One region of the Micrococcus sp. KRD012 genome, then DNA from elsewhere that is predicted to be linked to it. Evidence: predicted binding sites of a transcription regulator. Region 1 holds the regulator's gene; the other holds the start of a gene.
What was found. The regulator HspR, encoded in region 1, represses chaperone genes until heat shock. The targets are predictions, from matches to a motif close to AAGTTGAGTCNNNNNGACTCAACTT.

Region 1 (7,307 bases):
GTGGCCGAGGCCGAGGTCACCACGGACGCCCCCGAGGCCGCCGCGGGCCCACCCCCGGGCGTGACCGACGCGGAGGGCGGGGCGGGCGCCGCGTCCGCGCCGGAGCCGCAGCCCCGCGTGGTGGACGGCCGCGTGCTGGTCTCGGCCACCCTGGCGGACCCGGGCGAGTCCCTTGCCGCGCAGCAGACCGTGGCCCGCCTGCGCGACCGGCTCGCGGACCTCCCGGCCACGGGCGAGATCCTCGTGGGCGGCCCGGCGGCCCAGGCGCTGGACACGAACGTCACCACGCAGCGCGACCTGCGGGTCGTCATCCCGCTGATCCTCGCGATGCTGCTGGTCATCCTCGCGGTGCTGCTGCGCTCGCTCCTGGCACCCGTGCTGCTCGTGGCGGCCACCGTGGTCAGCTTCGGCGCGGCCCTGGGCGTCTCGGCCCTCGTGTTCCGGCACGTGTTCGGCTTCGAGGACGCCGACCCCACCGTGCCGCTGTACGGCTTCGTCTTCCTCGTGGCACTCGGGATCGACTACACGATCTTCCTGATGACCCGGGCGCGGGAGGAGACGCCGCGGCACGGCACGCGGGCGGGCGTGCTGCGCGCCCTCACCGTCACGGGCGGGGTCATCACCTCGGCCGGCGTCGTGCTGGCGGCCACCTTCGCCGCGCTCGCGGTGATCCCGCTGATGTTCATGGTGCAGCTGGCGTTCATCGTCGCGTTCGGCGTGCTGCTCGATACGCTGATCGTGCGCTCGCTGCTCATCCCGGCCCTCGTGCGGGACATCGGCCCGAAGGTGTGGTGGCCGGCGCGGGCCGCCTGAGCCCGGACGGCGACGGAGGGCCCGACCGGCGGTGCGGTCGGGCCCTCCGTGCTCGCGGGCGCCTCAGGGGCGCGCGGTCACTTCTTCTTGGACTTCTTCGCGTCCGACTTCTTCGTGCGCCCGGCCTTCGGGGCGGGCGCGGACTGGGCGCCCTTCACGCGGCCCGCGGCGGCGGCCTCGGTGGTGGTGCCTGCGCTGCTCAGCCGGCCGTCGTCGGTGGTCAGGAACGAGCGCATGAACCACTGGAACAGCTCGAGCTGGGCCACCTGGTCGATGAGGATGTCCTGGGTGACCGGGTCGAGGTCCTCGGTGGCGTCGATGGCGGCGCGGTGGTCCGTCACGACGCCGTCGTAGACGAGGTCCAGCGCGGCCAGGTGCTCCAGGGTCGTCGCGCGGCCCAGCGTGTAGTCGTCCCACGTGCGGGCGGCCACGAGGGCGCCCGGGGTGCCGGCGGGGGAGACGCCGAGGGTGGCGATGCGCTCGGCGAGGACGTCCACCATCGCGCGGACCAGCTCGATCTGGGGGTCGAGCATCTCGTGTACGCCGATGAAGCCGGGGCCCACGACGTTCCAGTGGGCGTGCTTCAGGGTGAGCTGCAGGTCGTTGAGGGCGTGCAGGCGGCCCTGGAGGATCTCGGCGGTGCGGCGGCCCGTGCTCAGGGACAGGCCCGGGACGGTGTACTCGGCGGCGTTCTTCTCGGCCATGGTGGTGCTCCTTCTCCGTCGGGACGGGCGCGCCGTCGGCGACGCCCCGTGTTCCGCCATTCAACCGCGTGAGGTCGTCGTGTTTCCAGGTCTGAGCGGCGTGCGCGGGCGGGTCCGGAGCGGATCCGCGGCGCCGGGAATGGATCGCGGACGGCCCGCGTTGACCCTCGCAGAAGCAGAAGTGAGTGAAGTCGACTCAGGTTCACTTGACAGTCCACCGCCCCGGTGGCAACCTGAGTCATGAAGGCTCAAGTCCCTGCGGCGCCGGTGCCCCGGCCCGCGGGTCCGGCCCCCGCTTCACCGTCAGACAGGAAGGACCCCATCATGTCCCGTGCAGTCGGCATCGACCTCGGCACCACCAACTCCGTCGTCGCCGCCCTCGAGGGTGGCGACCCGGTCGTCATCGCGAACGCCGAGGGCGCCCGCACCACCCCGTCCGTCGTCGCGTTCTCCAAGGGCGGGGACGTCCTGGTCGGCGAGGTCGCCAAGCGCCAGGCCGTCAACAACCCCGAGCGCACCTTCGCGTCCGTCAAGCGCCACATGGGCACCGACTGGACCACCGAGGTGGACGGCAAGAAGTACACCCCGCAGGAGATCTCGGCCCGCACGCTGATGAAGCTCAAGCACGACGCCGAGGAGTACCTGGGTGAGAAGGTCACCGACGCGGTGATCACCGTGCCCGCCTACTTCAACGACGCCGAGCGCCAGGCCACCAAGGAGGCCGGCGAGATCGCGGGCCTGAACGTCACCCGTATCATCAACGAGCCCACCGCGGCCGCGCTGGCCTACGGCCTGGAGAAGGGCAAGGAGGACGAGCTCATCCTGGTCTTCGACCTGGGCGGCGGCACCTTCGACGTGTCCCTGCTCGAGGTCGCCAAGGACGAGGACGACTTCGCCACCATCCAGGTGCGCGCCACCGCCGGCGACAACCGCCTCGGCGGCGACGACTGGGACCAGCGGATCGTGGACTGGCTGCTCCAGCAGGCCAAGTCCAAGGGCGCGGACCTGTCCAAGGACAAGATCGCCCTGCAGCGCCTGAAGGAGGCGGCGGAGCAGGCCAAGAAGGAGCTCTCCTCGGCCACCTCCACCAGCATCTCGCTGCAGTACCTGTCCGTGACCCCCGAGGGCCCGGTGCATCTGGACGAGCACCTGTCCCGCGCCAAGTTCGAGGACCTCACCAAGGACCTGCTCGAGCGCACCCGCAAGCCGTTCGAGGACGTCATCAAGGAGGCCGGCGTCAAGGTCTCCGACATCGACCACGTGATCCTCGTCGGCGGCTCCACCCGCATGCCCGCCGTCTCCGACCTGGTGAAGGAGCTGACCGGCGGCAAGGAGCCCAACAAGAGCGTGAACCCGGACGAGGTCGTCGCCATCGGCGCGGCGGTGCAGGCGGGCGTGCTCGCCGGTGAGCGCAAGGACGTGCTCCTGATCGACGTGACCCCGCTGTCGCTGGGCATCGAGACCAAGGGCGGCGTGATGGCCAAGCTCATCGAGCGCAACACGGCCATCCCGACCAAGCGCTCCGAGACGTTCACCACGGCCGAGGACAACCAGCCCTCCGTGTCCATCCAGGTCTTCCAGGGCGAGCGCGAGTTCACCCGGGACAACAAGGCGCTGGGGACCTTCGAGCTGACCGGCATCGCCCCGGCCCCGCGCGGCATGCCCCAGATCGAGGTCACGTTCGACATCGACGCGAACGGCATCGTGCACGTCTCCGCGAAGGACAAGGGCACCGGCACCGAGCAGTCGATGACCATCACGGGCGGCTCCTCGCTGTCCAAGGAGGACATCGACCGCATGGTCAAGGACGCCGAGGCCCACGCGGACGAGGACAAGAAGCGCCGCGAGGCCGCCGACCGCCGCAACCAGGCGGAGCAGTCCGCCTACTCCGTTGAGAGGCTCCTGCAGGACAACGGCGACAAGCTGCCCGAGGACGTCAAGACCGAGGTGCAGGCCGACGTCGACGCCCTGAAGGCCGCCCTGGAGAAGCAGGACAACGACGACGAGGTCGCCGCCGCGTTCGAGAAGCTCCAGGCCTCCCAGGTCAAGATCGGCGAGGCCCTCTACGCCCAGCAGGGCGCGGAGTCGGCCGACGCTGGCGCCGAGTCCGCCGCCCCGCAGGGCGACGATGAGGACATCGTCGACGCCGAGGTGGTCGACGAGGACGACGAGAAGAAGGCCTGACACCCCGGGGCCGGGGCGGGCGTCCACGCCCGCCCCGCCCGGAGGCCCACGACGCCGGCGGGCCGGCCCGGCAGCGCCCCTGCCGGGCCAGCCCGCCGGCCTTCCCGCACCACCCCCGCGCGGCGGACCCGCCGCGCCCACCCGCTTCGAAAGGACACACCATGAGCGCCGACCAGCAGCGTCCGCACGGCTCCTCCGACGCCGAGCGCGGCTCCGAGGAGGAGCCCATCGTGTTCAACGACCGTCGCCGCATCGACCCCGAGACCGGTGAGCCCCGCGTCTCCGCCGAGAGCGCGGCCGAGCAGGCCGAGGACGGCGACGCCCTCGCCCAGGCCGAGCGCATCCTCGACGAGGCCGGCGCGGAGGCCGGGACCGAGGCGCCGCAGCCCGCGGCCTCGGACCGCGAGGCCGAGCTCGAGACCGACCTGCGACGTCTGCAGGCCGAGTTCGTGAACTACAAGCGTCGCGTGGACCGCGACCGCGACCTGGCCAGGGACGCCGGCGTGCTCAAGGCCGTCACCGCGCTGCTGCCGGTGCTCGACGACATCGACGCCGCCCGCGCCGCCGGCGACCTGACGGACGGCCCGTTCGCCGCCATCGCGACCAAGCTCGACACCGTCCTGGCCGGCCTCGGCCTCGAGCGCCACGACCAGGCGGCGCTGGCCGGCGTCGAGTTCGACCCGGCCCTGCACGAGGCCGTGATGCGCCAGCCGCACGCGGAGGTGCCCGCGGACCACGTGGTCCAGGTCTTCCGCAACGGCTACGTCCGGGACGGCCGCGTGCTGCGCGCCGCCCAGGTGATGGTCTCCGCCGGAGACGAGTGACCCCGTCGGCCGGCGGCCCACCCCGCCGCCGGCCGACCCCCTGACCGATGCACACGAGAGGAGGCACCATGGCCTCGCAGGATTGGATGGACAAGGACTTCTACGCGACCCTGGGGGTGTCCAAGGACGCCTCCGATGCGGATGTGAAGAAGGCCTACCGCAAGCTCGCCCGCACCCACCACCCGGACCAGAACCCCGGGGACGAGGCGGCCGAGAAGAAGTTCAAGGAGATCTCGGAGGCGTACGCCGTCCTGAGCGACCCCCAGGAGCGCCAGGAGTACGACGCGATCCGCGCGATGGGCGGCGGCGCCCGGTTCTCCGCCCCGGGCGGTGCCGGCGGCGGCGGCTTCGAGGACGTCTTCGGCGGCATGTTCGGCGGCGGGGGCGGCCCCCGCACCACGCAGTCCGGGCCCGACCTGTCGGACCTGTTCAGCGGGATGTTCGGCGGCGCCGCCGGCCAGACCGGCGGCTTCGGCCCCGGCGGCTTCGGTGACGCCGGCTACGCGCGGCCGCGCCCCACGAAGGGCGCGGACCGCACCGCCACCACCACGATCTCCTTCCGCGGCTCGATCCAGGGCACCACGGTGTCCCTGCGCGGCCCGGACGGCGAGACGATCGAGGTGAAGATCCCGAAGGGCATCCGCGACGGCCAGAAGGTCCGTGCCCGCGGCAAGGGCTCGCCCGGCCCGGCCGGCCGCGGCGACCTGCTGGTCACCGTGCACGTGCGCGAGCACGAGTTCTTCCGCCGGGACGGGGACGACCTGCGGATCACCGTGCCCGTCACCTTCCCCGAGGCCGCCCTCGGCGCCACGATCGAGGTGCCGACGCTGGAGCGCCCCGTGAAGGTGAAGGTGCCGGCGGGCTCCCAGTGTGGCCGCGTGCTGCGCCTGAAGGGCCGCGGTGTCGAGCGCGGGACGACGACGGGTGACCTGCTCGTGGAGCTGCGCGTCACCGTGCCCACCACGCTCAACGACGACGCCCGCGCCGCCGTCGAGGCCCTGCAGTCCGCCACTGCCGGCGACGATCCGCGGCGGGAGCTGGCCCGGAAGGCAGCCTGGTGAGCGCCCGCGACGGCGCCGCCCGTGCGGACCGGGGCCGCGAGGGGGGTCCCGACCGGCACGCCCCGGTCTTCGTGATCTCCGTGGCCGCCGAGATGGCGGACATGCATCCGCAGACCCTGCGCCAGTACGACCGGCTCGGCCTCGTGGTCCCCGCCCGCCAGGACGGACGGCACCGCCGCTACTCCCTCGCCGACGTCGAGCGGCTGCAGACCGTGCAGACCCTGAGCCGCGAAGGCATCTCGCTGGAGGGCATCCGCCGCGTGATCGCGCTGCAGCGCGAGGTCGAGCAGCTGCAGGACACCGTGGTCGAGCTGGCTGCCCAGGTGGACCGCCTCCACCACGCCTCCCGCCTGGCCCGCGTCTTCACCGTGGGCTCCGGCGGTGACGTCTCGGCCCGCTACGCCGACCGGATGGCCGTCCGCCGTCACGCCGCGGCACGGGCCGGGGCGGACACCGCGGGCGAGGCCTGCCCGAGCGGCCTGCGGAGGCTGCCCTCCGGCGTCGCAGGCCTCCGACGGGTGCCCACGTGGCAGTCCGAGCAGGACTGAGCCGGGCGTCGTTCGGGGCGGCCGCGCGGTCCCGCGTGCAGGAGCGGCTGCGCGCCGACATGGCCCGGCGCGACGGCCTCGGCCGGCAGGCCCGGAGCGCCCTGGACGGGATCGTCCACGCCCTCAAGCCGGAGGGCATGGAGCCGCACCTGCCCGCCCGGCATCTGCTGGACTACGTCCTCGAGGGCCCGGACGGGCCGCGCGCGGTGGTCGCCGCGGGGGACCCCGCGACCGCCACCCACCTGACCTGGCTCGTCTCCGGCATGGGCATCCGCCCCCAGACGGCCATGTGGGGGACGGCCCGGGAGGCCGCCCACCTCGCCGCCGCCCAGCGCGCCGCCGGCGCACCCCGCCCCGTCGTCATCGGGTGGCTCGGCTACCCCGCACCCACGCCCTGGCGGGTGGTGCTCGACGGCCCCGGCCGGCGCGGCGGCGCGATGCTCGCCGCGGATGTGCGGGCCTGGTGGGAGTTCCTGCGCCACGGGCCGGGGGAGGACGACGATGTCGCCCCGGCCCTGCGCGCCCGCGGGACCGCCGTGCACGGGGCCGTGGAGGCCCACTCGTACGGCTCGCTCGTGGCCGCGCACGCCCTGCGCCTGCTCGCGGACCGGGGCCTGCAGCCCGACGACGCGGAGGCCCCGTGGCCGGCCGAGCGTCCCGTCGAGGCCCTCGTGGTCTCGGGCACGGTCGGCCTGCCCGCCGCCCTGGCGGCCCGGGCCGCGCACCTCGGCCTGCGGTCCGGGCGGACGTTCCGCGCCCTGGCCCCGGGCGATCTCCTCGCCCGGGTCGGCCGCGCGGTCGGCCGTCGTCGGGACTGGACGGACGCCGCCGTGCTGCCGGTGGCCCCGCGGCCCGGCCTGGCGGGGGCCGCCGTCCGCGGCCACCGCACGGCCCGCTGGTCGCCGACGGCCCCCGAGGACGCCCCGAGGGGCTACCGGGACGCCGGGTCCGTGACGCTCGCGGCGACCGCGCGGGTGACCGCCGGCCTGCCGCTGTCGCCCGTTCCGGACGGCGCCGACCCGGCCGGGCCGGTCGCCCCGGCCTGAGCGACCCCGTCGGGCCCCGTGCTCAGCGGCGGCGGTACGCCAGGTCGAACACGAGCCGCCCGGCCCGCTGGGACTTCGCCTCGAAGCTCGTGATCGGTCGGCCCTCGAACCGGGGCGCCCAGCCGCC
Region 2 (7,307 bases), on a different contig from region 1:
CGCTGGCGCGCGCAGAGTCATCGTCGGGGCCGGCGGGAGCGCCATGACGGACGGCGGCACGGGCGCTGCCGCGGCCCTCGGCGTCCGGTTCCTCGACGCCGCAGGTGAGGAGTTCGTCCCGGCCGGCGACACCCTCACCCGGATTGCGCGGATCGACTCCACCCCGGCACGAGACCGGCTCCGCGACGTCGACGTGGAGGTGATGTGCGACATCAGCAACCCCCTCACGGGACCGCAGGGTGCAGCCCACGTGTTCGGCCCCCAGAAGGGGGCGGATCCTGCATCAGTGGCGAGCCTGGACACCGGACTGGTCCATCTCGCGGGTGTCGTCGAGCGGGACCTCGGGGTCGCGATCGATGCGCTCCCCGGTTCGGGAGCGGCGGGGGGTCTCGCCGGTGGCTTGCACGCCTTCATCGGAGCCACCTTGAAGCCAGGTATCGATGTCGTCCTCGAGACGGCGGGTTTCCACGACCTCGTGAAGACAACTGACCTCGTCATCACCGGGGAGGGGCGCATTGACGGCCAGTCCTTGGCCGGGAAAGTGCCGATCGGTGTGGCTCAGGCCGTGCGCGCAGCCGACCGTGCGATCCCGGTGATCGTCCTCGCCGGATCCGTGGGACAGGACGCGGACGCCCTCTACGACGAGGGCATCACCGCGATCGTGCCCATTGGCCGCGGGCCCCAGGACTTGGCGACAGCGATCCGCCGTACGGCAGAGGACCTGACCGCGACCGCCCGCGACGTCGGGCGGCTGGTGATGGCCTGCTCCCCCGCCGGGCTCACACGGTGAGGAGGGCGAGGACGAGGACGGGAATCGGCTGGTCCTGGCCCACGAGGACTCGAGGCCTGCCTGCGAGGATTGGCGGTGTTCGACGTGATCGTCAACAACACCGACCTCAGGGGGCACACATCCACGCCATGCCCGGCAGGCACCGATACGGGGTGGACCACGGGCTGACCTTCCATGTGGAGGGCAAGCTGCGCACCGTGCTGTGGGGATGGCTGGGCGAGACGCTGAGCGAGGAGGAGCGCGACGGCGTCAGCCGGGTGGGCGCGGGGCTCGACGGTGAGCCGGGGCGTCAGCTCGCCGGGCTGCTGAGGCGCCCCGGAGATCGCGGCCCTCACCGAGCGCTGCATCCGGTTGCTCGACGACGGGACCTTCCCGGCACCGAGCGGGGGACGCCAGATGCCCTGGCCGCTGTTCTGAGGTGGAGGGGCCCGCAGCACGGCGGGCAAGGAGGGCCGGGAGTCACCGCGTCCGTTGCCAATCACGGGACTAAAGGCAAGCCGACTCCCCTGCCGCGTTCCGTCTGTTCATCAGTGTTTCAGCCGCACGGCGCAGCCGGTGCGGCGGGCGATGTACCCGGCCACCGTCTCCCCCGACACGCGCTCGTGCTCCTGCGGCAGCCAGCCGATGAAGGCGTCCGCCGGGGCGAGGGACACGGTGCCGGCCTGCGGGGCGAGGTCCCCGCCGAGGATGCGCAGCAGCGTGGACTTGCCCGCGCCGTTGGCCCCCACGACGCCGACGACGTCCCCCGGCGCGACGGTGAGGTCGAGCGCGTCGAACAGCGTGCGGTGGCCGTGGCCGAAGGTCACGAGGGTAGCGACCTTAATCTGGGTCCTTGGCCTGTGGATCAGAAGGGAACCTCGGAGACCTGCCCGTTAGAATCAGAAATTAATGTTTTGCCGTTGAATGTAACCCACACGTCTTTTCCTTGCCTCACCGCCTCACGGGACACAATTCCGCCCAGCAACCCCGCCTTTTCATCATCAACCGGCGAGGGTATTTCAATTACAAGTCGATCGGGTCTTTGGCGCATATCGAAGCGATAAATATCAGCCTCGACTAAGTCTCGAGAAAGCTCTTCATATCGATTGCCTCGCGGTCGGCGCTCCTCATGCAACCTCTCCTCGCGGTTCCGAGTCGTAGTTTCCAACATGCGCAGCCGTCGATCCATTCGGCGCACTAGCGAAAGCACCTCCGACATCAACTCATCAGAATTGGCTTCTGGCTTGTCAGGCTCTTGCGCGACTCTTGCCTGACCCCCCTTAGGGGGCTTCGGGGACTCAATTGCCGCCAGTGATTCTTCCAGAGACGGCCACCACACCTTTACCGACTCCTTTATGCGTTCGGGGGTGAGATGATTCCCTGCGACCTTGCTTATAGACATCATAAGGAGTTCAAAATCCTCAGCATCAATACTTGTCAGCTGGAGCTGCGCTAGAGGATGTCCTACGTTAGTCTTTTCAACTTGGAATAGAACAGGCGCAACTCTAGAGTCGACCGACTTTGTAATTGCTCCAGCCTCATAATGCAACCAAGGGGATGATAAATTGTCAGGCGCGAGGCAAATGATTCCAAATTCGGTGTCTTCGAGCTCTTTAGCGAGCTCTACTGTCCAATTTGATCCTTTGTCGAGATCCTTGGCTGAGACATACGGGGTGACGCCCTGAATGACCTTGGGTATCCATTCACTCAACGCCAACGCGACTGCTCGGCTTGTGGAACCGGACCAGCTAATAAACACCTTCATGAGCAATCCTCAACTTCCCCTCTGCAAAATTGCCACTCACACGTTGAACCGGAACTCCACCACGTCGCCGTCCTTCATGACGTAGTCCTTGCCCTCCATGCGCACCTTGCCGGCGGCCTTGGCATCAGCCATAGAGCCGGCGGCGACCAGATCGTCGAAACTCACGATCTCCGCCTTGATGAAGCCGCGCTGGAAGTCGGTGTGGATCACGCCGGCGGCCTCCGGAGCGGTCGCGCCGACGGGGATGGTCCACGCGCGCGTCTCCTTCGGCCCGGCCGTCAGGTAGGTCTGCAGGCCGAGGGTGGAGAAGCCCACGCGGGCCAGCTGGTCCAGCCCGGACTCGTCCTGGCCGGCCATCTCCAGCATCTCGGCGGCCTCCTCCTCGGAGAGCTCCACCAGGTCGGACTCGAGCTTGGCGTCCAGGAACACGGCATCGGCGGGGGCCACCAGATCGCGCAGCTCCTGCTGCTTGGCCTCGTCCCCCAGCACACCCTCGTCCGAGTTGAACACGTAGATGAACGGCTTGGCGGTGAGCAGGCTCAGCTCCCGCAGCCGGTCCATGTCCAGCTTGTCCTTGTCCTTCGCCGCGAAGATCGTCTCGCCCCGCTCCAGCACCGCGAGCGCGGCCTTGAGCGCCTCGAGGTCGGCGGGCTCCTTCTTCTTGCCCTTGACCTCCTTCTCGACGCGCGGGATCGCCTTCTCCACGGTCTGCATGTCCGCGATGATCAGCTCGGTGTTGATGGTCTCCATGTCCGAGGCCGGGTCCACCTTGCCGTCCACGTGGACGACGTCGCCGTCGTCGAACGCGCGCACCACCTGGGCGATCGCGTGGGCCTCGCGGATGTTCGCCAGGAACTGGTTGCCCAGGCCCTCCCCCTCGGAGGCGCCCTTCACGATGCCCGCGATGTCCACGAAGGACACCGTGGCCGGCAGGATGCGCTCGGAGCCGAAGATCTCGGCCAGCTGGGGCAGCCGCTCGTCCGGCAGGTTCACCACGCCCACGTTCGGCTCGATCGTCGCGAACGGGTAGTTCGCCGCGAGCACGGTCTGGCGCGTCAGCGCGTTGAACAGGGTCGACTTGCCCACGTTGGGCAGTCCCACGAATCCGATAGTCAAAGCCACAGTCCGGCAGTCTACCGGCGGGCCCGCCGCGGCGGTGGCGTCCGGCACCGGCCCGTTCCGTGGGCAGAACCAGCATCCCCGCCCGCTCCGTGGGCAGGAAGCGCGCTCTCCCCTGTTTCGGGGGCAGAACCGGCAGGGTTTTCCCTTCCGGGGGCAGAAACCTTCGCTCTCCTGCCCACGGAACCCGGAGGCCCGGCGGCCACGGGGCCCGGCAGCCCCAGCCCGGCGTGCCCACGGAACCCAGAGACCCGCACCGCCCAGCACGCATCCCCGTCCAGATGACCGATCCGTAGGGTGGACGGGCCGCCCAGACCCCGTCGACAGTAAGCACACCCGTGTCTGCCGACCAGAGGACGACAGCCGAGACCGCAGGGCCGCCGGGCCCTCCCGACGCCAAGTCCCGCGGCACCGTGCGCCTGCGCTTCAACGACTACCGGGACAAGCCGGCCGTGGACCCGCGCTACTTCACCGACCCGGAGGGCCATGACATGGCCGTCGCGGTGGCCGGCATCCGACTGGCCCGGGAGATCGTCTCCCAGCCGGCCATGGCGGCGTGGGCGGGGCGCGAGCTGGCCCCGGGCGAGCAGGCGCAGACCGATGAGGAGATCGCCGACTACGTGCGCCGCACCCACAACACCGTGTACCACCCGGTGGGCTCGGTGCGCATGGGCGCCGACGACGACGCCATGAGCCCCCTGGACGCCCGCCTGCGCGTCAAGGGCGTGACGGGTCTGCGCGTGGCCGACGCCTCCGTGATGCCCGAGCACGTGACCGTGAACCCCAACATCACGTGCGTCATGATCGGTGAGAAGGCGGCGCAGCTGATCCTGGCCGATCGCGCCTGACCGCCACGCAGATGCGGCGGGCCCCCGGTGGGGGGCCCGCCGCATCTGCGTTCGGGGGACGGACCGCGCGCCGGTCACGCCGGCCGCGCGCGGCTCCGTCAGAGGCCGGTCACTCGCCGGTGGTCTCGGCGGTCTCGCCCTCCACGGTCTGCCCGGCCACGGGGGCAGCACCGCCGTGGGTGACGGAGATCTTGCGGGGCTTGGCCTGCTCCGCCACCGGGATGGTGAGGGTCAGGACGCCGTCGCTGTAGTCGGCCTGGATGCGGTCGAGGGCGAGGCCCTCGCCCAGGGTGAGCTGGCGGGCGAAGGTGCCGGCGGAACGCTCACGGGTGAGCCAGCGTCGGTCCTCGCGGGCCGGGTCCTCCTTGCGCTCGGCGCGGACGGTGAGGGTGCGCTCCTCCACGTCCACGTCGATGGAGGCCGGGTCGACGCCGGGCAGCTCGACCTCGGCGACGAAGACGTCGCCCTCGCGGTACAGGTTCATGGGCATGGACACGGTGCCGGTCGCGCGGGGCGTCAGACCGTTCACCAGGCGCTCCATCTCACGGAACGGATCGATAGGACGGGCCATGTCGGTTCACTCTCCTCGGGATTCGGGTGGGCGCCGCTGACACCGCGGCGTCTGACCACTACAACAGCACGCCCGGCGAGCCTATTCCAGAAATCTACGTGAAGTTCGATCAACTTCCAGGCGGGCGGTCAGGACCCTCCCGGCCCGGGGTCAGCCCGCCGAGGCGATCTCGCTCTCCACCACCCACTTGTGGTTCCTCATCCGCATGCCCTCGGACTCGTAGTCCACCATGTAGACGGTCTCATCCGTCGAGGAGTGCACCGTGCCCTCCGCACCCTGCATGCCCGGCATGTGGTCAGCCGCGAGGGTGACCGCCGCGCCGTCGGGCAGGCGTTCGGCGCCCGCGTCCTCCAGCTCCTCCTGGACGACCCACTTGTGGTCCGTCACCTCGGGCCCGCCCGTCGTCGGCCGGTAGTCCACGGAGTAGGCGGTGGTCTCGTACGCGCCCACGACGGTGGCGGCGGCCCCCTCCATCCCGGGCATGTGGTCCGCCACGAGGGTGACCTCGGTGCCCACGGGGTGGGCCGGGTCCGCGGCGGGCTCGATGCCCTCGGGGGCGGGGCCGCCGTCCATCGCGTGGCCCGCGTGCCCGCCGTGGGAGGACGACGTCGCCGCCTCTTCCCCTCCCGTCGCGCAGCCGGTGAGCGCGAGCAGACCCGCCGCAGTCACGGCGACGGTCCTGGTCCAGAAGCGCATGGTCATCGTCCGGTGTCTCCTTCGTCATCGGTGGCCTGCGGGGCCTCGAGGCGGCCGAGCGCCGCACGGAACGCGGCCTCCGCCGTCTCGCCGTACGGCACGAACAGCACCTCGTCCACGGTGCCGCCCACCTCGTCCGCCATCGCGTGGCAGGTCTCGACGGCGATCCGCGCCGCGTCCTCCATGGGCCAGCCGTAGATCCCCGCGGAGATCGCCGGGAACGCGACCGTGCGGGCGCCGAGCCCGGCCGCCACCTTCAGGGACTCGCGGTAGCACGAGGCGAGGGTGTCGGACTTGTCGATCGTCTTGGCCCATACCGGGCCCACCGTGTGGATGACCCAGCGCGCGGGCAGGCGCCCCGCCGTCGTCGCCACGGCCTGCCCGGCGGGCAGCCCCTCCGGCAGGTCGGTCTCGCGCAGGCGGCGGCACTCGGCCAGGATCTCGGGGCCGCCACGCCGATGGATGGCGCCGTCCACGCCTCCGCCGCCGAGCAGGGTGGAGTTGGCGGCGTTGACGACGGCGTCCGCGTGCGTGGCCGTGATGTCCCCGGGGGCGATGGTGAGCTGCATGGGATCACGCTAGGCGCGGGTGGGCGCCGTCGGACAGGGCCGGTAGCCTCGGCCCCATGAGCACCCCGACGCCCACCGGACCGACCCCCACGCCTCCCGGCGGCGAGCTGCTGCCGCTGATCAGCCTCGCGGTGGAGCACGTGTTCGACACGCTCGGCCGGCAGTCCGTGTTCGCCCCGACGATCCTCGCCGTCGCCGCCGACGGCCAGCGCGGCATGTGGGAGCACCCGGACCTCGAGCCCGAGCAGGCGGCCGCCACGGTCGCGAAGATCAGCCCGCGCCCCACGCGGGCGGTAGCCGTGTTCGACGGCGAGATCGAGACGGCGGACGGGCCCCGCCCGGCCGTCGCGGTGGAGGCCTTCGACGCCGCCGCCCTGGCCTCGACCCGCATGGTCTTCCCGTATCTGCCCGGTGTGGCCGCGGCGGGCATCGCCGCTCGCGTCGACGGCGACCCGCAGGTCGTGGCCAACGGCCCCAACCCGCTCTTCGGCTGAGCCGCCCGCCCCGACGACGGCGCGCCGCCGCCTAACGTGTCCCTGCGGCCTGCGAGGGTGGGGGCATGGAGATCCTCAGCCTGCTGCTCGCCCTCATCCTCGGACTCGTGCTCGGCGCCCTGGTGGGCGCGTGGCTCATGTGGCGCCGGGCGGCCGGCGGCGGTGAGGAGGCCCGCCGGGCCCAGGCCGAGTTGGCCGCGCTGCGCACCGAGCACCAGGGGGCACGAGAGGAGCTCGCGGCCGCCCGGGCGGAGCAGCGCGCTCTCACGGCCGCGCGCGCCGAGGACGCCGAACGCCAACGCGCGGAGTCCCAGGTGATGTCCACGCTCGCGCCGCTGGGCCAGCGGCTGGCGGCGCTCCAGGAGCAGGTGAGCGTGCTGGAACGGGATCGGGCGTCCCAGTTCGGCCGGCTCGGGGAGCAGCTCCGCGCCGCCGCGGCCACGGACCGGGACCTGCTGAACCAGACCACCTCGCTC

Region 2: J1M37_RS03565 (Hsp20/alpha crystallin family protein) is a predicted target of HspR. The motif match lies at 5,164-5,188, and genes of this name have one in related genera.

Annotation. Positions count from the first base shown of each region.
Region 1 is NZ_JABFBB010000010.1:38,972-46,278, forward strand. Features, by position in the region: gene J1M37_RS05600 (MMPL family transporter) at 1-813, shown strand, start outside; gene J1M37_RS05605 (Dps family protein) at 891-1,517, opposite strand; gene dnaK (molecular chaperone DnaK) at 1,842-3,701, shown strand; gene J1M37_RS05615 (nucleotide exchange factor GrpE) at 3,863-4,525, shown strand; gene J1M37_RS05620 (DnaJ C-terminal domain-containing protein) at 4,594-5,586, shown strand; gene J1M37_RS05625 (heat shock protein transcriptional repressor HspR) at 5,583-6,134, shown strand; gene J1M37_RS05630 (alpha/beta hydrolase) at 6,113-7,180, shown strand; gene trmB (tRNA (guanosine(46)-N7)-methyltransferase TrmB) at 7,203-7,307, opposite strand, start outside.
Region 2 is NZ_JABFBB010000007.1:38,483-45,789, reverse strand. Features, by position in the region: gene J1M37_RS03590 (glycerate kinase) at 1-790, shown strand, start outside; partial or broken gene J1M37_RS11410 (SCO1664 family protein) at 792-1,207, shown strand; partial or broken gene J1M37_RS03585 (ATP-binding cassette domain-containing protein) at 1,336-1,614, opposite strand; gene J1M37_RS03580 (toll/interleukin-1 receptor domain-containing protein) at 1,635-2,534, opposite strand; gene ychF (redox-regulated ATPase YchF) at 2,571-3,656, opposite strand; partial or broken gene J1M37_RS03570 (GMC oxidoreductase) at 4,049-4,501, shown strand; gene J1M37_RS03565 (Hsp20/alpha crystallin family protein) at 4,611-5,072, opposite strand; gene J1M37_RS03560 (YdhK family protein) at 5,223-5,774, opposite strand; gene J1M37_RS03555 (O-acetyl-ADP-ribose deacetylase) at 5,771-6,337, opposite strand; gene J1M37_RS03550 (hypothetical protein) at 6,394-6,831, shown strand; gene rmuC (DNA recombination protein RmuC) at 6,897-7,307, shown strand, end outside.